One region of the Shinella sp. genome, then DNA from elsewhere that is predicted to be linked to it. Evidence: riboswitches for the same ligand, from Rfam matches in the RefSeq annotation. Region 1 holds a riboswitch; each other region holds the start of a gene.
What was found. Region 1 has a riboswitch for thiamine pyrophosphate ahead of thiB (thiamine ABC transporter substrate binding subunit). Riboswitches for the same ligand answer to the same signal wherever they lie in the genome.
Positions count from the first base shown of each region.

Region 2: linked by a shared signal. The riboswitch ahead of thiC (phosphomethylpyrimidine synthase ThiC) and the one ahead of thiB (thiamine ABC transporter substrate binding subunit) in region 1 are both predicted to bind thiamine pyrophosphate.
Region 3: linked by a shared signal. The riboswitch ahead of thiD (bifunctional hydroxymethylpyrimidine kinase/phosphomethylpyrimidine kinase) and the one ahead of thiB (thiamine ABC transporter substrate binding subunit) in region 1 are both predicted to bind thiamine pyrophosphate.

Region 1 covers NZ_JBQVPI010000007.1:120,314-127,258, forward strand. The annotation lists gene ACT6VE_RS15075 (ABC-F family ATP-binding cassette domain-containing protein) at 1-81, opposite strand, end outside; gene ACT6VE_RS15080 (thiamine diphosphokinase) at 85-750, opposite strand; gene ACT6VE_RS15085 (DUF6678 family protein) at 988-1,419, opposite strand; gene ACT6VE_RS15090 (hypothetical protein) at 1,675-1,851, opposite strand; TPP riboswitch at 2,029-2,141, shown strand; gene thiB (thiamine ABC transporter substrate binding subunit) at 2,181-3,188, shown strand; gene thiP (thiamine/thiamine pyrophosphate ABC transporter permease) at 3,193-4,812, shown strand; gene thiQ (thiamine ABC transporter ATP-binding protein) at 4,805-5,524, shown strand; gene ACT6VE_RS15110 (M48 family metalloprotease) at 5,820-6,945, shown strand, end outside.
Region 2 covers NZ_JBQVPI010000006.1:45,843-52,787, forward strand. The annotation lists gene ACT6VE_RS13110 (thiamine phosphate synthase) at 1-592, opposite strand, end outside; gene ACT6VE_RS13115 (thiazole synthase) at 589-1,362, opposite strand; gene thiS (sulfur carrier protein ThiS) at 1,364-1,561, opposite strand; gene thiO (glycine oxidase ThiO) at 1,558-2,538, opposite strand; gene thiC (phosphomethylpyrimidine synthase ThiC) at 2,541-4,364, opposite strand; TPP riboswitch at 4,458-4,574, opposite strand; gene ACT6VE_RS13135 (Bax inhibitor-1/YccA family protein) at 4,709-5,425, opposite strand; gene ACT6VE_RS13140 (anti-sigma factor family protein) at 5,454-6,227, opposite strand; gene ACT6VE_RS13145 (sigma-70 family RNA polymerase sigma factor) at 6,214-6,759, opposite strand; gene ACT6VE_RS13150 (YqaA family protein) at 6,813-6,945, opposite strand, start outside.
Region 3 covers NZ_JBQVPI010000009.1:55,850-62,794, reverse strand. The annotation lists gene ACT6VE_RS17805 (class II glutamine amidotransferase) at 1-448, opposite strand, end outside; gene ACT6VE_RS17800 (GFA family protein) at 694-1,098, shown strand; gene ACT6VE_RS17795 (AraC family transcriptional regulator) at 1,102-1,902, shown strand; gene ACT6VE_RS17790 (LysE family translocator) at 1,978-2,592, shown strand; gene thiD (bifunctional hydroxymethylpyrimidine kinase/phosphomethylpyrimidine kinase) at 2,596-3,405, opposite strand; TPP riboswitch at 3,436-3,532, opposite strand; gene ACT6VE_RS17780 (peptide chain release factor 3) at 3,606-5,186, opposite strand; gene dut (dUTP diphosphatase) at 5,280-5,753, shown strand; gene ACT6VE_RS17770 (GNAT family N-acetyltransferase) at 5,758-6,648, shown strand; gene ACT6VE_RS17765 (LysE family translocator) at 6,717-6,945, opposite strand, start outside.

The DNA of each region.
Region 1 (6,945 bases):
CTGAAGGCTGGCGCCGGCAAGCAGCGGCGTGCCGCCGAAGCTCAGGAAGATGTCGTCGAGTTTGAGGATTGGCGGTGCCAAGGGTCAGGCTCCTGAAAGGTCATAGGGCCTTGCGATGAGGATCGCGCGGCCGGAGGCGAGCGAAAGGCGGATTGCGCCTTCCGCGACGTTGGAAATGGTGCGGGATGCACCGAAGGGCAGTGAAAAATTCTTCAGCGGATAGCGCACGTTGCCGATATCGAGGCCGGCAAGCGGCGAGAGGCCGAGAACGGAGAACAGACTGCCTTTCGGCAGGTCGATGTCGCGGCTGCCCGGCAACAACGGCCAGGCCTCTTCCTCGCCGGAGGTGAGTTTTATCGAAAACCCCTGCTCTTCCAGCGAGACGGCGTGCAGGAGGTGCATCAAGGCATGGTCGCTGCGTTCGCCGCCGAGCGCGCCGGCGAGCACGATGTTTTTTGCGCCGCGTTCGGTGGCGACCGAGACGGCGATGGCGCCGTCGGTCTCGTTCTTGGCGACGGGATAGGGCTGGCGCTCGATGTCCGGCCAGGCGGCCAGCAGTTCCGGCGGCGTGGAATCGAAATCGCCAACCCAGATTTCCGGCGTCACGCGAAGCGCTGCCGCATGCCGCATGCCGCCATCGGCGGCCACGACACGCGCGCCGGCTATATCCGCGAAGAGCCGCGGCGTCGGATGGAGCGCGCCTCCCAGGAGGACGGCAAAGGTCGGGTCTGTCGGTGCCGGCAAGGTCATGGCTGATGCCCTTAGCGCATGTTTTTGCGAAAGGGAAAGATTTTGGCGTTTTGTCCGTTCATCCGGGCGTTCCAGCAGGGATATCCACGCGGCGGATTCTGCAAAGTTAAAATGTCACTCTGCGAGACAAAGCACGACGATTAGTGCGATCGTGCGGCTGGTCAGGGGTACAAGCATGATCGGGCGCAGGTGAGGGTGCCTAAGCTTTGGCTTCTCAATTTGGAGGGGTTTGGAGCTTTATCTTTTGTAACCTTCGAACCGCATCCCTTGCTGCATTTCGATCAATGGGAAGTGGCCGAATCCACGAAGAGCTACGCGAAATTTATCCAAATCCTGCACGATCTGGCGTGGAGGGAGATTGTTGCTTCTTGGCCAACTGGCAATTTTGGGAATTTCTAACCACTCGATCGCTCGAAGTTCGACGGGACCGAACTCGTGTGTATCGATATAGGGTAGGGGGCACCACAGTGCGTTCTCTACTGGGATATGCATGACGTGAACGTCAACTACCTCGAGGAATTGGACAAGCATCTGGCTCTCCGGCTCTCGAGCTTTAGACAATCCCAAGAAGAGTTTGCGCCATTTTGTATCTGACATTAGTGCGCAAGAAAATTCTCTCCTCGCCAAGCGAGAGATGCGTTCCAGTTCCTCTCGTGTGTGAACACTCATAGTGTTTTTCTTGCGCCATTTGGTCAAGTTCGTCAACACACTCTTGTACTTAGCCGATCTACGGCACTCATGCCCACGGGTTCACTCCGGCGCATCCATTCGCGCTGGCGTTTGCCGTCTCAGTTGTCCCGTCGCTTGCGCACCATCATTCCGGGCCACCTTCAGGCAAGCCTCAACACACTGCCCTATCCAAAACAGCAAAAAACCCGGATGCAGGGACATCCGGGTTTTCGGGGAGGTCAGTGGGCGGTCGGCTTATTTGCAGACCTTGATCTTCTTGATGATGACGTTGCCGTAGTAGTCGTAGGACTTCACCTTCTTGATGAAGCAGTATGGCTTGTGGCCGTAGCTGTAGTAGCCGGCCTGCGAGGGGGCGGCGAAGGAAACCGCGGCGACGAAGGCGATGGCGGCGGAAAGGATGATCTTGCGCATGGGGTTTCTCCTGATCTCGGGGATGAGCCTCTCTCATCCGGTGATTGGACTTTCCCACATCGCTTCGCACCGCGCTGTTCCGCATGGAACAGGGTGCGACCGTGCCGTTTTACGTCACCCGGACGACGCGTGCCCGCAAAACTCTTGCGTACTGTCACAAGCGGGATTATGCCTTTTCCTGCTCTAACGGGGTGCTTGTGGGTTTCGATCCACGGGCTGAGAGGCGGTTTCGCCAACCCGAAGAACCTGATCCGGCTCGTACCGGCGGAGGGATTAGACGGCACATTCCAGCGCCCTATTCCCGTTTGTGAACAGACTAGGAGGCGCGGATGCGCAAGATTGTATTGTCCTCGATTGCGGCACTTGCCGTTTCCATCGCCTTTCCCGCCTTCGCGCAGGACAAGACGCTGACGATCTACACCTATGAAAGCTTCGTTTCCGAATGGGGCCCCGGCCCGAAGGTCAAGGAAGCCTTCGAAAAGACCTGCGGCTGCACGGTCGAATGGGTCGGCGTCGCCGACGGCGTCGAGCTGTTGACGCGCCTGAAGCTGGAAGGCGAGGGCACGAAGGCCGACGTGGTGCTCGGCCTCGACACCAACCTTATTACCGAGGCGAAGGCGACCGGGCTTTTCGAGGCGCACGGCCTGACGCCCGAGGGGCTGACGGTGCCGGGCGGTTTTTCCGACGATACGTTCCTGCCCTATGACTACGGCCATTTCGCCGTGATCTACGACACCGAAACGGTGAAAAATCCGCCGACGAGCCTGAAGGAACTGGTCGAGGGCGATCCGTCGCAGAAGATCGTCATCGAGGACCCGCGCACCTCGACGCCGGGGCTCGGCCTGCTGCTCTGGGTGAAGTCGGTCTATGGCGACAAGGCGAGCGAGGCCTGGGGCACGCTCAAGAACCGCGTCTTGACGGTGACGCCCGGCTGGTCGGAAGCGTACGGCCTGTTCACCAAGGGCGAGGCGCCGATGGTGCTGTCCTACACGACCTCGCCGGCCTACCATGTGATCGCGGAAAAGTCGGAGCGCTACAAGGCGGCCGCCTTCTCCGAAGGGCATTATGTGCAGATCGAGGTGGCCGGCCTGACGCGCACCTCCGACGACAAGGACCTGGCAAAGCAGTTCCTGACCTTCATGACCGGACCTGACTTCCAGTCGATCATCCCGGAAACCAACTGGATGATGCCGGCCGCCAAGACGAAGGAACCGCTGCCGGCCGCCTTCGACGCGCTGGTCAAGCCGGAAAAGACCTTCCTGATGGCATCGGACGAGGTGGCGGCGAACCGCAAGGCCTGGATCGACGAATGGCTGGCCGCGATGAGCGCCAAGTAACGTGATCTTCGCACGCGCTGAACGAAAGACATTGCGCGTCGCCGGGGGCCTTGCCCTCGGCGGCGTGCTTGCTTTCGTCGGCGTGGCGACGGTGATGCTGCTGGCGCATGCCGGCGGTGGCGATGCGCCGCGGTTCGACGCCTATATCTGGCGCGTGGCGCAGTTTACCCTGATGCAGGCGACACTTTCGACCGGGCTTTCCCTCCTGCTTGCCATTCCCGTCGCCCGCGCGCTGGCGCGACAGCGGGATTTTCGGGGACGGGTGTGGATCATCCGCCTCTCCGTCGTGCCGCTCGGGCTGCCCGCACTGGTGGCCGCGCTTGGCATTATCGAGGTCTGGGGGCGGCAGGGTGTGGTCAACGATCTGCTGCGGTTCGCTGGTTTGCAGAACCCGGTCAGCGTCTACGGGCTCGCCGGCATCCTGATTGCCCACGTCTTCTTCAACCTGCCGCTCGCCGCCCGCTTCCTGCTCGCGGCGCTCGACCGCATTCCGGCCGAATACTGGCTGTCGTCGGCCAATCTCGGCATGGGCGGCGGTGCCGTCTTCCGGCTGATCGAATGGCCGGTGATCCGGCGCGTCTTGCCGGGCATTGCCGGGCTCGTCTTCATGCTTTGCGCAACGAGTTTCACCATCGTCCTGACGCTCGGCGGCGGGCCGGCGGCGACGACGATCGAGGTGGCGATCTACCAGGCGCTGCGCTTCGATTTCGATCCGCAGCGCGCCGTGCTTCTGGCCTTCCTGCAGATCGCCGTGACGGCGGCGCTGCTCTGGCTGCTGTCGCTGTTTGTGCGTCCCCAGGAAGAAGGTGCGACGGCCGGCCGCGCCATCCGCCGTTTCGACGGGCGCCGGCGGCGCCTTGCCGATGGGGTCGTCATCCTCGTTTTCACGCTGTTCACCGCCGCGCCGCTCGCCGCGACCCTTGCCGCGGGGCTGGCTGCGGATTTCGGGCGGCTGGCGCTCGATCCGCTGCTGCATCGGGCGCTGCTGACCAGCCTTGCGATCTCCTTTGCTTCCGCGAGCCTCAGCCTCGCGATTGCCTTGCCGGTCGTTCTCGTGCCGCGGCTTGCGGAGGCGGGCGGTGCGGGTGCTGCGACGCGGGCGATGGGCCGCGCGCTGCCGGCGGTCGGTTCGCTCATCCTGCTCGTGCCGCCGGTCGTCGTCGCGACGGGCTGGTTTCTGGTGCTGCGGCTGTTCGGCGAGACGGGGCGGTTTGCGCCTGCCGTCATCACCGTCATCAATGCGCTGATGGCGCTGCCCTTCGTGGTGCGCGTGCTGGAGCCGGCCTATCGCACGCATCTTGCGCGCACAGCACGGCTGGCGCTCAGCCTCGGCGTCACGGGGATGCATCGCCTGCTATGGATCGACTGGCCGGCGCTCAAGAAACCGTTCCTGACAGCCTTTGCCTTTGCCATGGCGCTGTCGCTCGGCGATCTCGGGGCCGTCGCCATCTTCGGTGCCGAGGGTTTTGTCACGCTGCCCTGGCTGCTGTTCTCGCGCATGGCGAGCTATCGCACGGCGGATGCGGCGGGCATCGCGCTGATCCTCGGCCTGATATGCCTGGCTCTGACGCTGCCCTCGACGGCGGCGGAGCGTCCAACGGAAAGACCCTCCAGCGATGCCTGATACCGCCGTTCGCCTGACCGATGTCACCGTGCGCTTCGATGAGAAACGGCTGGCCTTCGATTGTGCCATTGCCGCCGGCGAAGCGGTTGCCGTGGCGGGGCCATCGGGGGCGGGGAAATCGACGCTGTTCAACGTGATCGCCGGTTTCCAGACGCCGGCGACGGGGACGGTAGCCCTTCTCAGTCAGGACATGGCGGCGCGCGAACCGGCGGAGCGGCCCGTCTCGGTCATCTTTCAGGACAACAATCTCTTCGCGCATCTAACGATTGCCGACAATGTCGGGCTCGGCATCCATCCGGGGCTGCGGCTCGATACGGCGGCGCGCCAGAGTGTTTTCTCGGCGCTCTCGCGCGTCGGCCTTGGCGGTTTCGAGCGACGCCTGCCCGGCTCGCTCTCCGGCGGCGAGCGGCAGCGTGTGGCGCTCGCCCGCGCGCTGGTGCGGCGCCGGCCGATCCTGCTGCTCGACGAGCCGTTCGCAGCGCTTGATCCTGCCATGCGGGCCGACATGGCAAAGCTGCTTCTGGAGCTTCGCGCCGAGACGAAGAGCACGATGCTGTTCATCACCCACCAACCGGACGATATCCGCCGGCTGGCCGACCGGGTGCTGTTTCTCGAGGACGGTGCGATCGTGCTCGACGAGGCGGCGCGCGACTTCCTATCGCGGCGGGAACCGCCAGGGGTTGCAAAATTCCTCGGTCATTCCGCGATTTAGCGGGTAGGGCGGGTTTTCGCCCTCGCCCGGTGCCACAATTTGGTCGCCCCCCTGTGTCACCGGAGCCACAAGGGAAGCGTTTGTCGAATAGGAGGTTGCCGGCCGGGTATGGTGCGTCTATCTCCTCTATTCGAGGACGCGAGGATCCGTGTTCGGACTGCACCGCAAGGTTGCTGTTCGGGCATGGGCTCCGTCAGGGCTGTGGGCGAGAGAAATGGCGAAAGCAATGCAGGACACTGCAGTGGTATCCGGACGCGGGGTTTTCAGACCCATCGCGGCGCTGCTGCTTGCCGGCATGCTGCTTTCCGGCTGCCAGTCGATCATCGAGCAGACCTACGAGCCGACGATCTCGCCATCGTCCAATCCGCAGATCGTCGACGAGGTGCAGAAGAACGATCCGCGCGCCCAGATGGGCGCGCGCGAGCATCCACGCATCGTCGCGAGCTATGGCGGTGAGTACAAGGACGCCAAGACCGAGCGGCTTGTCGCGCGCATTGCCGGCGCTCTGACGCTCGTTTCGGAAAATCCGAACCAGTCCTATCGCATCACCATCCTGAATTCACCGGCGATCAACGCCTTTGCGCTGCCGGGCGGTTATCTCTACGTGACGCGCGGCCTGCTGGCGCTTGCCAATGATGCGTCGGAAGTGGCGGCCGTGCTGTCGCACGAAATGGCGCACGTCACCGCCAATCACGGCATCGAACGGCAGAAGAAGGAAGAGGCGGAAGTCATCGCGAGCCGCGTGGTGGCGGAAGTGCTCTCCAGCAACATTGCCGGCAAGCAGGCGCTGGCGCGCGGAAAAATGCGCCTTGCCGCCTTCTCGCGCAACCAGGAGCTCCAGGCGGACGTCATCGGCGTGCGCATGCTGGGCGAGGCGGGTTACGACCCCTATGCGGCGGCGCGTTTCCTCGATTCCATGGCGGCCTATGCGCGCTTCACGGCGGTCGACCCCGATTCCGACCAGAGCCTCGACTTCCTGTCGAGCCATCCGAACGCGCCGCAACGCGTGGAGCTGGCGCGGCTGCATGCGCGGGCTTTTGGTGCGGAAGGCACGGTGGGCGATCGCGGCCGCGACTATTACCTCGCCGGCATCGACGGCCTGCTCTACGGCGATGCGCCGGAAGAGGGCTATGTGCGTGGCCAGACCTTCCTGCACGGCAAGCTCGGCATCCGCTTCGACGTGCCGGCCGGCTTCCAGATCGACAACAAGGCCGAGGCGGTTCTGGCGACGGGTCCCGGCGACGTGGCGATCCGCTTCGACGGCGTGGCCGACAGCCGCGGACAGGACCTGGTCAATTATATTTCAAGCGGCTGGGTGACGGGCCTCCGGCCAGAGACGATCCAGCCCATCATGATCAACGGGCTGGAGGGTGCCACCGCCAAGGCGGCGGCCGACCGTTGGGAGTTTGACGTCACGGTCG
Region 2 (6,945 bases), on a different contig from region 1:
CGGTACGCTCGATCCATTCGCGTGTGCGCGCCTCCGGGTCGGCATTGAGCGTAATGTCGGTCACCACGGCCGCACTGTCGGCACCGTTTTCGAAAACGGCGGAGAGGCGACCCGGGTTAAGGCCGCCGATGGCGACGAGCGGAAGAGGGGCGATGCGTGTTTTCCAGTCCCTGAGCCGTTCGACGCCCTGCGGTGCCCATTTCATCTTTTTCAGGATCGTCGGCCAGACCGGCCCCAACGCCACATAATCGGGTTTTTCCGCCAGCGCGATTTCGAGTTCGGCCTCGTCATGGGTGGAAAGGCCGAGCTTCATGCCGGCGGCGCGGATGGCGGCGAGATCGGCTGTAACCAGATCCTCCTGGCCGAGATGCACGAAATCGCAGCCTTCCTCGATGGCGACCCGCCAATAGTCGTTGATGATCAGCTGGCAGCCGTGTTCGGCGCAGATCGTTTTTGCGCGCCGGATTTCCGCGCGCAGCCGGTCCTCCGGCAAATCCTTCATGCGCAGCTGCACGAGTTTCACGCCGACCGGCACGAGGCGCTCGATCCAGTCGGCGCTGTCGACGATGAGGTAGAACGGGTCGAGCTTCATGAGAAGACGGCCTTTCCGATGACGGGGGTGGAGGGAACGGCCATGTCGCGCGGCTCGAGCGGGACGGCAGCGTGGGCGAGGTGGCCGGCCGCGATGGCAAGCGCGAAGGCTTCGGCCATGGCGGCCGGATCGCCGGCGCCGGCGACGGCGGTGTTGAGGAGCACGGCGTCGTAGCCGAGTTCCATGACCTGGGCGGCGTGCGAGGGGCGGCCGATGCCGGCATCGACGATCAGCGGCACATCCGGAAAGTGTGCACGGAACGTGCGCAGCGCCATCGGATTGACCGGCCCCATGGCCGAGCCGATCGGCGCGCACCAGGGCATGAGCACCCGGCAGCCGGCTTCCAGCAGCTTTTCTGCCACGACGAGATCGTCGGTCGTGTAGGGAAAGACCTGAAAACCCTCACCACTCAGGATGCGGGCCGCCTCGATGAGGCCGAAGACATCGGGCTGCAGCGTATCGTGATGGCCGATCACCTCCAGCTTGATCCAGTCGGTGCGGAAAACCTCCCGCGCCATCTTCGCCGTCAGCACAGCCTCCTGCACGCTGTGGCAGCCGGCGGTATTGGGCAGGACGCGCACGCCGAGCTCACGGATCAGCTCGAAGAAGGCGCCACTCGCCTTGCCGCCGGACGTCTCCCGGCGCAGCGATACGGTGACGATTTCCGTTTTGGAGCGCCGCACCGACTCGGCCAGAATGGCGGGGGAAGGATAACGCGCGGTGCCGAGCAGCAGGCGGGATTGAACCTCGATATCATAAAGCTTCAACACATCAGCCTCCCTGCATGGGTGACAGGATTTCGATGCGGTCACGGTCTCCAAGCGTGAAGCCGGCGCGATCCTCGTGGTGCACCAGCTCACCGTTCACCGCCGTCGCCAGCCATTCGCCCTCGTAGTCGAGGGTGGAGAGCAGGTCGGCGAGTGTGGCGGCCGCAACCTGCTGTTCCTCGCCATTGATGATGAAGGTCATGATGCCCGCCTTTCCGGTTGTCTCTGTTCTGCCAGAAGCCGCCGTGCGACCTCGCCCGCCATGGCAGGGGCGAGCAGAAAGCCGTGCCGGTAGAAGCCATTGACGTGGAGAGTGTCGCCGTCTTCCGTCACACGGGGCAGGTTGTCGGGGTAGGCAGGACGCACGCCTGCGCCTGTTTCCACAAGCCGCGCTTCCCCGAAGGCGGGGTGGAGCGCGTATGTGGCATTGAGCAACTCCATCAGCGAACGGGCGGTGATGGGGCCGGTATCCTCACTTTCGATCATGGTCGCGCCGACCATAAAGCGGCCCTTGTCGCGCGGCACGATGTAGATCGGATGGCGTGGATGCAGTAGGCGGACGGGGCGGGAGAGGGTTATCTCGTCGCTTTCGAGCGACAGCATTTCTCCGCGCACGCCCCGAAGGTTCGGAAGGCGGCCGATCCGGGCAGCACCCGTGCAGTCGATCACCCGATCGTAGCGGGCTGGCTCGCCGGCTGCGCCGAAGAGGAAACGCATGCGCGCCTCTTCAAGGCCTGCGGTCAACGCGGAAAGCGCCTTGCGAGGATCGAGATGCGCCTCCTGCCGGAAGAACAGCGCCTTGCGGAAACGGCCGGCGAGATCCGGCTCGAGAGCCGAGATCCCTGCATCGTCCAGCCATTCCCAGCCGCTGGTGCGGCCGGCAAAACGGTCGAGTTCGCCGGCATCGCGGCCGCCAGCGACGACCAGGGTGCCGCGACGGTACACATGGCCGGGCAGGGCGGCCTCCCACCAGTCGGCGGCCATGCGTCCGAGCGTCAGCACTGGCTCCTCGGCGCTTTCCCGCTCGCACCACGGTGCCAGCATGCCGCCGGCAAAGCCGGAGGCGCCGGTGCCGACTTTTCCGGCGCGCTCTGCAATCGTGACGTCGAAGCCGTGGCGATAGAGCTGCCAGGCGACCGTCAGGCCGGCAACGCCGGCCCCCTTGACGAGAACGCGCATGGTCATTCTCCGGCCGGCGTTTGACCGAGCGGCATGTAGAGGTCGCCGCCCTCGCGGAACTTTGCGGCCATTGCCTCCAGCCCCTCCTTCTGCGCTTCGGCGCGGATATCGTGCGAGATGCGCATGGAGCAGAATTTCGGGCCGCACATGGAGCAGAAATGCGCCACCTTGTGCGCTTCCTTCGGCAACGTCTCGTCGTGGAAGGAGCGCGCCGTTTCCGGGTCGAGCGAGAGGTTGAACTGGTCCTCCCAGCGGAACTCGAAACGGGCGCGCGACAATGCGTCGTCGCGTAGTTTTGCCGCCGGATGGCCCTTGGCGAGATCGGCGGCATGCGCCGCGATCTTGTAGGTAATGACGCCGACCTTCACGTCGTTGCGATCCGGCAGGCCGAGATGTTCTTTCGGCGTGACGTAGCAGAGCATGGCGGTGCCGAACCAGCCGATCATCGCCGCACCGATGCCCGATGTGATGTGGTCGTAGCCGGGAGCGATGTCGGTCGTCAGCGGCCCAAGCGTGTAGAACGGGGCCTCGCCGCAGACTTGCAGCTGCTTGTCCATGTTCTCCTTGATCTTGTGCATCGGCACATGGCCGGGGCCTTCGATCATGACCTGGCAGTCCTTCGCCCAGGCGATCTTTGTCAGCTCGCCGAGCGTCTCAAGTTCGGCAAACTGTGCCGCATCGTTTGCGTCGGCAATCGAGCCGGGGCGCAGGCCATCGCCGAGCGAGAAGGTGACATCATAGGCGCGGCAGATGTCACAGATTTCCTCGAAATGCTCGTAGAGGAAGCTTTCGCGATGGTGATGGAGACACCACTTCGCCATGATCGAGCCGCCGCGCGAGACGATGCCGGTAACGCGATTGACGGTGAGCGGGATGTAGGGAAGGCGCACGCCGGCGTGGATGGTGAAATAGTCGACGCCCTGCTCGGCCTGTTCGATCAACGTGTCGCGGTAGACTTCCCAGGTCAGGTCCTCGGCAATGCCATTGACCTTTTCCAGCGCCTGGTAGAGCGGCACCGTGCCGATCGGAACGGGCGAATTGCGGATGATCCATTCGCGGATATTGTGGATGTTGCGGCCGGTGGAGAGATCCATGACGGTATCCGCACCCCAGCGGATCGCCCAGACCATCTTTTCGACCTCCTCCGCCATGGAAGAAGTGACGGCGGAATTGCCGATATTGGCGTTGATCTTCACCAGAAAATTCCGGCCGATGATCATCGGCTCGGCTTCCGGATGGTTGATATTGGCGGGGATGACGGCGCGGCCGCTCGCGACTTCCTGGCGAACGAATTCCGGCGTGACGAAATCCGGAATGTGTGCGCCAAAACTCTCGCCGTCGCGGGCAAGCGCCTCCTTTGCCGCCTTGCGGCCGAGGTTTTCGCGGATGGCGATGAATTCCATTTCCGGCGTGATGATGCCGGCGCGGGCATAGGCAAGCTGGGTCACCGCCTTGCCGTCCGTCGCCCGGCGGGGATGGTTGCGGACGGGGAATTCCGGCGTCAGGCGTTCGCCGGTGGCAAAACCGTTGTCTTCCGGGCGGATGTGGCGGCCCTCATAGCCCACAGTGTCGCCGCGGGCTGAAACCCACGTTTCGCGTAGCCGCGGCAAGCCGCCTTCGATTGCGACGACATGGCTGAGGTCGGTGTAGGGGCCGGAGGCATCGTAGACCACGACCGGCGGCTCGCCGGAGGTCGGGTGCAGGGAAATCTCGCGCATCGGCACGCGGATATGCGGGTGCTGTTCGCCGGCGATGTGGATCTTGCGCGAGGCGGGCAGGGCGCCGGTGGTGACGGTGGGGGTAAGCTTTTGGGCGGCAATATTCATCGTGAGGCTCCAAGTTTTCGTTTGGAGACCCAGTCCTAGAGCCGGAATGATGGAAAGACGCCGACACGGAATCCGGACGTCGGACCACCTGTCAAAACAGCGCTTGCACCGTCCCTACGCCAGTATGAACTGGATCAGGTTCAACGGGTCACTGCGCTGCGAAAGCTAGCAGAATCTCAGCCCCTTGTCGGGACCCCCCTGGTGAATGCCTTAAGCAAAGACGCTACGGGGCGATTTGTCAACACGGTAAAATATGTAAGTTTTTTCTTACGTTTTGTTGCGGTGCGCACAAACAGAAACGGCGGGGTTTTGCCCCGCCGTTTCCTTTGAAATCAGTGCGAAAACTATTCGCGTTCGCCGGTGAAATTCAGCAGCAACTGGAAGATGTTGACGAAGTTCAGGTAGAGCGAAAGCGCACCGAACACGGCCATTTTCTGCTGCGATTCCTGGTCGATGTTTTCGGCATATTGCGACTTGATGTTCTGGGTGTCCCAGGCGGTGAGGCCGACGAACACGAGGATGCCGATCACGGAAATCGCGAATTGCAGGGCGCTCGAACCGAGGAAGATGTTGACGATCGAGGCGATGACGACGCCGATCAGGCCCATGATCAGGAACGAGCCGAACTTCGACAGGTCACGCTTCGTCACGTAGCCGTAGAGGCTCGTCGTGCCGAACATCGTGGCTGCAATGAAGAAGGTGCGCGCGATGCTCGTGCCGGTGAAGACGAGGAACACCGAGGCGAGCGACAGGCCCATGACGGCGCAGAAGGCCCAGAACATCATCTGTGCCGTGCTGGCCGACATGGTCTGGATCTTGAACGAGAAGAAGAAGACGAAGGCGAGCGGCGCCAGCATCACCACCCACTTCAGCGGCGACGAGAAGATCGGCACGTAAAGCGCCGGCGTCGAGCCGACGATGAAGGCGACGAGGCCGGTGATGACCAGGCCTGCGCCCATGTAGTTGTAGACGCGCAGCATGTGCTTGCGCAGGCCCTCGTCGAAGAGGGCGGCCGACTGCGCCTGTGCGCCGTAGCCAAATCGCTGTTGTACGGGTTCCATCATGGGTCTCCTTCGGTGGAACGGTTGATCAGTAAAGCGTGCGCGAGAGATCCCGCGCGGTTTCCGCCAGGTCGTCGGCCTTCCGGCTTTCCGACACCAGCGCATAAGCGACCTCGCCGATCTGCCAGTAGGCGGCCCGGGCATTGTCGGCGTGGAAGAGCAGGACGTGCTGCACGGCAAAGGAGCCGGGGCGCACGGCGAAAAGCGACAGGCGTTCGCCCTTGCGGGGTTCAAGCACCAGTTCGACGCTCGGGCCGTAGGCGGATGGGAAGACCTGGGTATCGACCACGGTCCAGCCTTTCGGCAGGTTCGGCAGCACGATGGCTGTCGCCGAGCGAATCTCGGCCGGATCGAAAATTTCGATTTCGGGCTGCGAAGCCATGGAGTCGCGCAGCAGCGTCGTCTTGTGCGCCCTGACGGCCTCTTCGACAAAGGCCGGCGGTGGCGTGGAGGCAATGACTTCCGTTGCGCCGAACGGCCCGAGCGTCGCATGCGCGATCCAGCCGGCGGCAACAAAAAGCGCGATGGTGGCGGCGCGGCGGAAGACCGAGAAGATGCGACGGCGCGACAGCGCGCGCTCAAGCAGGCGCGCGGCTTCGCGCGTTGCCTGCCGGGTCACCGTGCGGTGGTCGGCGAGCGCCAGGCGCAGTTCGTCGCGCACGCGAAGATCCTTCATGGTCTGGGCGGCGATTTCCGGCCGTTCCGAAAGATAGGCCTCCACCTCGATACGTCGGCCGACGGTAAGCTGGTCGTCGACATAGGCGTTGAGATCGGATTCGAGGATGGGGTCATTGCTGGTCATCGCCAGTACCTCCGACGATTCTGAGATGCGTGACCGGCGCGGCGGCGCCGTTTTGTTCAAAGGCCCGCAGCCGCTGGCGGGCGCGGGCGACCCGCGACATCAGCGTGCCGACCGGAATGCCGAGCGTATCGGCTGCTTCCTGGTAGGAAAGCTCTTCGATGGCGACGAGGTGCAGGGCTTCGCGCTGCTCCTCCGGCAGGGTGAAGAAGGCGTTGCGCAACTGCGTGAGGCGCACCGAATGGTCCTGGTTTGCCGGCGAGGATGTTTCCGCCATCTCGGCAGCGGCGTCGTGGCGGCGCTTTTGCGAATGCCGCTGGCGCAAGCGGTCGATATGGGCATTGTGCAGGATCGACATAAGCCAGTTGCGCACATTCGCGCCGGTGCGGAAGGTGGACTGGCGCTCATAGGCCTTCACCAGCGCGTCATGCACGAGGTCTTCCGCGTCGTCCGGATTGCGGACGAGCGACAGCGCATAGCGCCGAAGCGCCGCAAGCTGTCCGATCACGTTGAAGCCGGGTGTCTTTCCGTTCATGTCCCAATATACGAGCGCTGCGTGGCTCTCATTCCATCGCCGACGAAAAAAATTCAGAGCCAGTGCAAAACGAGCGCGGCGAGCACGATATAGCGGCCGAATTTGGCGATGGAGACGACGAGCAGGAAACGCGGGAACGGTTCGCGCATGATGCCGGCCGCGACCGTCAACGGATCGCCGATGACG
Region 3 (6,945 bases), on a different contig from region 1:
CCAGCAGGAAGAGCAGCTCCGAATCCGTCGAGCCCGTGCGGGCATTGTAGAGGTCGTTGTCGAGCATGGTTTCGAGCGGCCGGCGCAGGTGCTCGAAATCCGCGATCTGGCCGTTGTGCATGAAGGACCAGATGCCGTTGACGAAGGGATGGCAATTGTCGCGCCGTGTGCCGCCGCCCGTTGCCGCGCGCACATGGGCGAGGAAAAGCGGCGAGCGGACCTGGCGCGCGATACTTCGGAGATTGCAGTCGGACCAGGCGGGCAGGATATCGCGGTAGCGGCCGGGCTCCGGGCGCTCGCCGTACCAGGCAATGCCGAAACCGTCGCCATTGGTGGACGTCTTGGCGCGCGTGGCGCAATGGGATTGTTCGATCAGCGAGTGAGCCGGCGAGGACACCAGTTCCTCGAGATAAAGCGGCTCTCCGCGATAGGCTGCCCAACGGCACATGACGCTATTCTCGCTTTCGAAGACCGGCACGAACCGGTGTTTGACCAGACGCATTAACCATGGCACTGCCCTGATTTTCAACGCAAATGGGTAAAAATGCGTTAACGAATGTAAACGGGCCGAAACCATGCGTGTCATTCTGATGACAATGCGGCCTGCCGGCAGTTTCCGGCGGAACAGCGTGGTCATCCTGTTGACGGTGCGACGTGAGGGCCTATCCTCTCACGACAAGGGAAGGACGCACCATGCGCATCGACGGGCAATGCCATTGCGGCGACGTGACCTATACGGCCGAGATCGACCCGGACGCCGTTTCGATCTGCCATTGCACGGACTGCCAGCGGCTGACCGGCTCGCCCTATCGCGTGACCGTCAGCGCGCCGTGCGAGGCCGTGACCCTCACCGGCAACCCGCCGAAACTCTACGTCAAGACGGCGGAAAGCGGCCGGAAGCGCCTGCAATATTTCTGCGCCCAATGCGGCTCGCCGCTTTTCGTCACCGGCACGGACGAGGATGCTGACACCTGGGGCATCCGCTGGGGCAGCATCAATCAGCGGGCCGCCCTGAGGCCGAAGCGCCAGAGCTGGTGTGCGTCCGCCATGAACTGGTTCGGCGAAACGGCGGCCCTTCCGCCCGAGCAGCGGGACTGAACCATGGCGACCGGGCACTTCCAGATTTTGCGGACGGGTATAGACGGCATCGAGGCGGTGATCGCCGAAAGCAGCCACGTCTTTGCACGCCACAGCCATGACGCCTATGGCGTCGGCATGATCGAGCGCGGCGCGCAGAAATCGGCAAGCGGGCGCGGCATGGTGGAGGCCGAAGCCGGCAACACCATCACCGTCAATCCCGGCGAGGTGCATGACGGCGCGCCGCTTGGCGACGCCCCGCGCGCCTGGCGCATGCTCTATATACAGCCGGCTGTCGTTGCCGCCGCTGCAGATGACATTTTTGAAGGCCGGCCGCGCGAGGAGTTTTATGCGCCCGTGCTGGAGGATGGCCGTATTGCGGGCCTCGCCGCCGCCGCCCTCACCGCGCTGCTGGATCGTCACACCACGTCCATCGGCCGTGACGAACACCTGTTAATGCTGCTCGCAGCCGTGTTGCGGGAACGGGCGCCGAACAGCAGCAGCGCTGCCGCATCGCGCGTCAACCGCGCCCGCGACCGCCTCGATAGCGACCCCGCCTCCGTGATCACCCTCGAAGAGCTTGCCGCAGAAAGCGGGCTCGGCCGCTTCCGTCTGGTGCGCGACTTCGCCCGCATCACCGGCCTCACGCCGCATGCCTATCTGCTCCAGCGCCGCACCGAGCTCGCCCGGCGGATGATTTCACGCGGCACCGCGCTTGCCGAGGTGGCGATTGCCGCGGGTTTTGCCGACCAGAGCCATATGACGCGCAATTTTACGCGCCGCTACGGCTACACGCCCGGCGCCTATCTCGCCGCAAGCGCCTGAACCTGCAATTTCGTTCAAGACCAATCATACCCTTCCGGTGTCCCCTGCAACCTCCTCCTATGCACGGGACCTGCCATGACCACTGAATTCCTTATTACCTCGCTCGTCGTCATCCTGCTGCCGGGCACCGGCGTGATCTACACGCTGGCGCTCGGCATCAGCGGCGGTTTTCGCGCCGGGCTGCTCGCCGCCTTCGGCTGCACGCTCGGCATCATTCCGCATATCCTCGCCAGCGTCGTCGGCCTTGCCGCGGTTCTGCATGCCAGCGCGCTTGCCTTCGAGGTGCTGCGCTATATCGGCGTCGCCTATCTTCTGTTCATCGCGTGGAGCCTGCTGAAGGATAGCAATGCGCTGGATATCGCGGACGAAAAGGCACCTGCCGAACGCGCGCTTCGCATCGTGCGAAAGGGCATCCTCACCAATATCTTCAACCCGAAACTCTCGCTGTTCTTTCTGGCATTCCTGCCGCAATTCGTGCCGGCAGACGCATCGGACGCCACGGCGCAAATGCTCTTTCTCGGCGGCATCTTCATGCTGCTCACTTTCCTGGTCTTCGCCCTCTACGGCGCGCTTGCCGCAGGGTTTCGACACCAGGTCCTTAGCCGGCCAAAGATCATGGTCTGGACGCAGCGCAGCTTTGCGGCCGCCCTTGGCCTCATGGGCCTGCGGCTCGCACTGGCAGACCGCTGACGATCAGGTCCAGAGCGCGTGGAAGTGATGAAGCGGTCCGTGGCCGGAGCCAACGGCAAGGGCATCCGAGGTGCGCACCGCGCCGGCGATGAAGCTCTTCGCGGTGGCAACGGCATCCGCAAGCGGCTTGCCCTTGCCAAGCTCCGCCGCGATCGCACTCGACAGCGAGCAACCGGTGCCGTGGGTGTTGCGCGTCAGCACGCGCACACCCTCGAACCAGCGTTGCCCGTCGGTCGTCGCAAGCACATCGGGGCTTTGCCCACCCGGCAGGTGGCCACCCTTCAAAAGCACGGCCTTCGGGCCGAGCGCCAGCAAGCGCTTCGCCTGATCTTCCATTCCCGCGCGGTCGATCGCCTCCGGCTCGCCGAGCAACGCGGCCGCCTCCGGCAGGTTGGGGGTCAGCACGGTCGCAAGCGGCAGCAGGCGCCGCGTCAGCGCCTCGACGGCCTGGCTCTCCAGCAGGGATGCCCCACCCTTCGCAACCATCACCGGATCCACCACGATCGGCAGCCCGCGACGCGACGAAAGTGCCCTGGCGACAGCCTCGGCGATTTCCGCCGAGGCGATCATGCCGATCTTCACCGCATGCACGCGAATGTCGCCAAAAATATCCGAAATCTGCGCCGCGACGAAGGCGGGAGGCACGAGGTGCACGCCGGAGACGCCCTGCGTGTTCTGTGCCGTCAAAGCGGTCAGCACCGCCATGCCATAGGTGCCGCGGGCGGCAAAGGTCTTGAGGTCGGCCTGGATGCCGGCGCCGCCCGAAGGGTCGGAGCCCGCGATCGAGAGAATGTTTGCAATCGCCTCAGTCAACGCGCCTCCTCGCGACGAAGGCAGCAGACGGGCAGCACCCAGTCGACTCCCTCCGCCGGCATGATCCGGTTCAGGTTCAAAGGGTGCTTCTCAGCCCGCCTTACGGCGGACGCCCCTGTCTCGGGGCAGGTTTTCGCAAATGCCGCAGCACCTGTCACGCCGAAAGTGACAGGTGCACCCGTTCAATCACCATGGGCCAATCACGCCTTGGCGACGTGGTATTCCTTGATGGCGACCATCTTGATCGCCGGATAGCGCTCCGACTCGTAGCGCAACGAGAAAGAATCCTGCGCCAGGAACACCGGATCGCCATCAAGGTCGCGGGCAATATCGCCGCGGCGCTGGGTGACGAATTTTTCCAGCTCGGCGGGATTGTCCGAAGAAATCCAGCGGCAGACGGAGAAGCGCGACATTTCGAAGGAGACGGGCAGGCCGTATTCTCCCTGAAGCCGCTCCTTCAAGACATCAAGCTGTAGCGCGCCAACGACGCCGACGATGGCGGGCGAACCGTCTTCCGGCGAGAAGAGCTGCACGACGCCCTCTTCCGCCATCTGCTGGAGCGCCTCCTTCAGCTTCTTCGCCTTCATCGCGTCTTCCAGCCGCACGCGGCGGAGAATTTCCGGCGCGAAGTTCGGCACGCCTTCGAAGACCAGCGCCTCGCCTTCGGTCAGCGTATCGCCGATGCGCAGCGTGCCGTGGTTGGGAATACCCACCACGTCGCCGGCATAGGCCGTGTCGGCCAGCTGGCGCTGCGAGGCAAAGAAGAACTGCGGCGCCGACAGGCCGATCTGCTTGCCCGTACGGGCAAGGCGCACCTTCATGCCGCGCTCCAGCATGCCGGAGCAGACGCGGGCAAAGGCGATGCGGTCGCGATGGTTCGGGTCCATGTTCGCCTGGATCTTGAAGACGAAGGCCGTCATCTTGTCTTCGGCCGCATGCACCTTGCGCACGTCGGCAATCTGGTCACGCGGCGGCGGCGCGATGGCGCCGAGCGCGTTGATCAGATCGCGTACGCCGAAATTGCGCAGCGCCGAGCCGAAAAAGACCGGCGTCATGTGGCCTTCGAGGAAGGCCTGCCGATCGAACGGTCGGCAGACCCCGCGGGCAAGCTCGAGTTCCTCGATGAAGGTCTCGCGCTCGTTTTCCGGCAGGTTCTTGGCAACGACCGCAGGGTCGTCGATCTTCGTCGGCTGCACCTGCTTATCGGAGCCGCGGAACGTGCCTTCGGCGAGGTGGAAGGAGCCGCAGAAGGTCTTCGAGCGGCCGACCGGCCAGGTGATCGGCGCGGTATCGAGCGCCAGCTTCTCCTCGACCTCGTCGAGGATCTCGAAGGAATCGCGGCTCTCACGGTCCATCTTGTTGACGAAAGTGATGATCGGGATGTCGCGCAAGCGACAAACCTCGAAGAGTTTTAGCGTGCGCGGTTCGATACCCTTGGCCGCGTCGATGACCATGACGGCCGCATCCACCGCCGTCAGGGTGCGGTAGGTGTCGTCGGCGAAGTCTTCGTGGCCGGGCGTATCGAGAATATTGAAGACGTTGCCGTCATACTCGAAGGTCATCACCGAGGTCACGACCGAGATGCCGCGTTCGCGCTCGATCTTCATCCAGTCCGAACGGGTCTGGATGCGATCCTTCTTCGCCTTCACTTCGCCGGCAAGCTGGATGGCGCCGCCGAACAGAAGGAGCTTTTCGGTGAGGGTGGTTTTACCAGCGTCCGGGTGCGCGATGATCGCGAAGGTGCGGCGGCGGGAGACCGCCTCGGCAAGGGTTTCGGCCATTTTCTGCAATATCCTGTGAGTTGCCGCGTCTTTACAGTCTCCGTCGGGAAGATGCAATTGACGGTGAAAGCGACGGCACGGCTTATGGGCGCCATGAACGCGCACGCCCCTTCGAAGCCCACCCTTTCCCTCGTCCGCCTGCCGCATGGCGCGGAAATCGAGCTCCCCGCCTACGAGACCGCAGGTGCTGCCGGCATGGACCTGCGCGCCGCCGTCGAGATCGAAGCGCCGCTGACGCTGGCGCCCGGAAAACGCGCGCTCGTGCCGACCGGCTTCGTCTTCGAAATCCCGCATGGCTACGAGGGCCAGATCCGCCCCCGCTCCGGCCTCGCCTTCAAGAACGGCATCACCTGCCTCAACACGCCCGGCACGGTCGACAGCGATTATCGCGGCGAGGTGAAGGTGCTGCTCGCCAATCTCGGCGAGGAGCCCTTCGTTATCGAACGTGGCATGCGCATCGCCCAGATGGTAATCGCCCCCGTGACGCAGGTTGTTGTTCGCGAGGCGGCGGAAACGAGCGAGACCACCCGTGGTGCCGGCGGCTTCGGCTCGACCGGCGTTCGCTGAGACCATGCCTGTCGACCGGCCGGGCCTTACCTTCCGCACGGACTATTTTGATGATGCGGCCGCCTGGCAGGCAGTCGCCGATCTGCTCGATGACACTTTTGGCATCGACGTGACGGGGCTCGACCGGTTCGGAGGACCGGATCCGACCTGCACGGCCTTTGCCTGGTTCGACGATGCCGGCGCCTGCGTCGCCAATATCAGCGCCTTCGCCCTGCCCCTCGTCGTCGACGGCGTTTTCCTGCACGCCGCCGGACTGCAATCCGGCGCGGTGCGGCCGAGCCATCGCGGCCGCGGGCTCTACCGCGACGTCATGCAGGCGGCACTCGACCATTGCGATGCGAAGGGCTTTGAGGCCGTCGCGCTCTTGACGGAATCGCCGGGGCTTTACGAACGCCACGGTTTTCGAACGCTGCCGCAACACCGCTTTTCCGGCCCGCCGCCGGAGGGTGGACGCGCTTGCCCCGTGCGACGACTCCATATCCAAAGTGACGACGACGTCACGCTGCTTTGCCGACTGTTGGACGGGCGCAAGCCGGTTTCCGACCGTTTTTCACCGATGCGCCAGCGTGAAATGTTCCTTTTCAACGCCCTGCTGATGCCGGATGTGAAGCTCGATTTGCTCGAAGAGCACGATGCGGTGGTTGCCTGGCGACTAGACGAGCATGGTTGCTTTGAGCTGTTGGACATCGTCGGCGCGTCCATTCCAAGCCTTGCGGACATTCTCGCAAGCCTGGGGATTTCCCCTTCGGGCGTGATCGTCCGCTTCGCACCCGACCGGCTGGCGTGGAACGGCGCGGCCGTGCAGGATGAGGGCGACATGGTTCTCATGCTGCGTGGTGCAGAAAACCTGCGGCCGGAAAAACCCTTCGCGCTGCCGCCGATGGCGGAATTTTAGAGGCTTTCCGCGCTTCTTCTCTTTGCTTTGCGCAAAGCCGCTGCCCGCTTTTGCTGGAATGGCTCGAATCAGCGCCGGGCTTCCGTTGCCATGCGCAGGGCAAGGCCGGCCAGCACCGTGCCCATCAGCCAGCGCTGCATCAGTAGCCAGCGCGGGCGAGCGGCGAGCAGCCGGGCGATGGAGCCGGCCGACACGGCGATCAGCGCATTGACGCTGACACTGATCACGACCTGAATGCCGCCGAGCACGAGCGATTGCAGGAAGACGCTGCCTTTCGCCGGATCGATGAACTGTGGC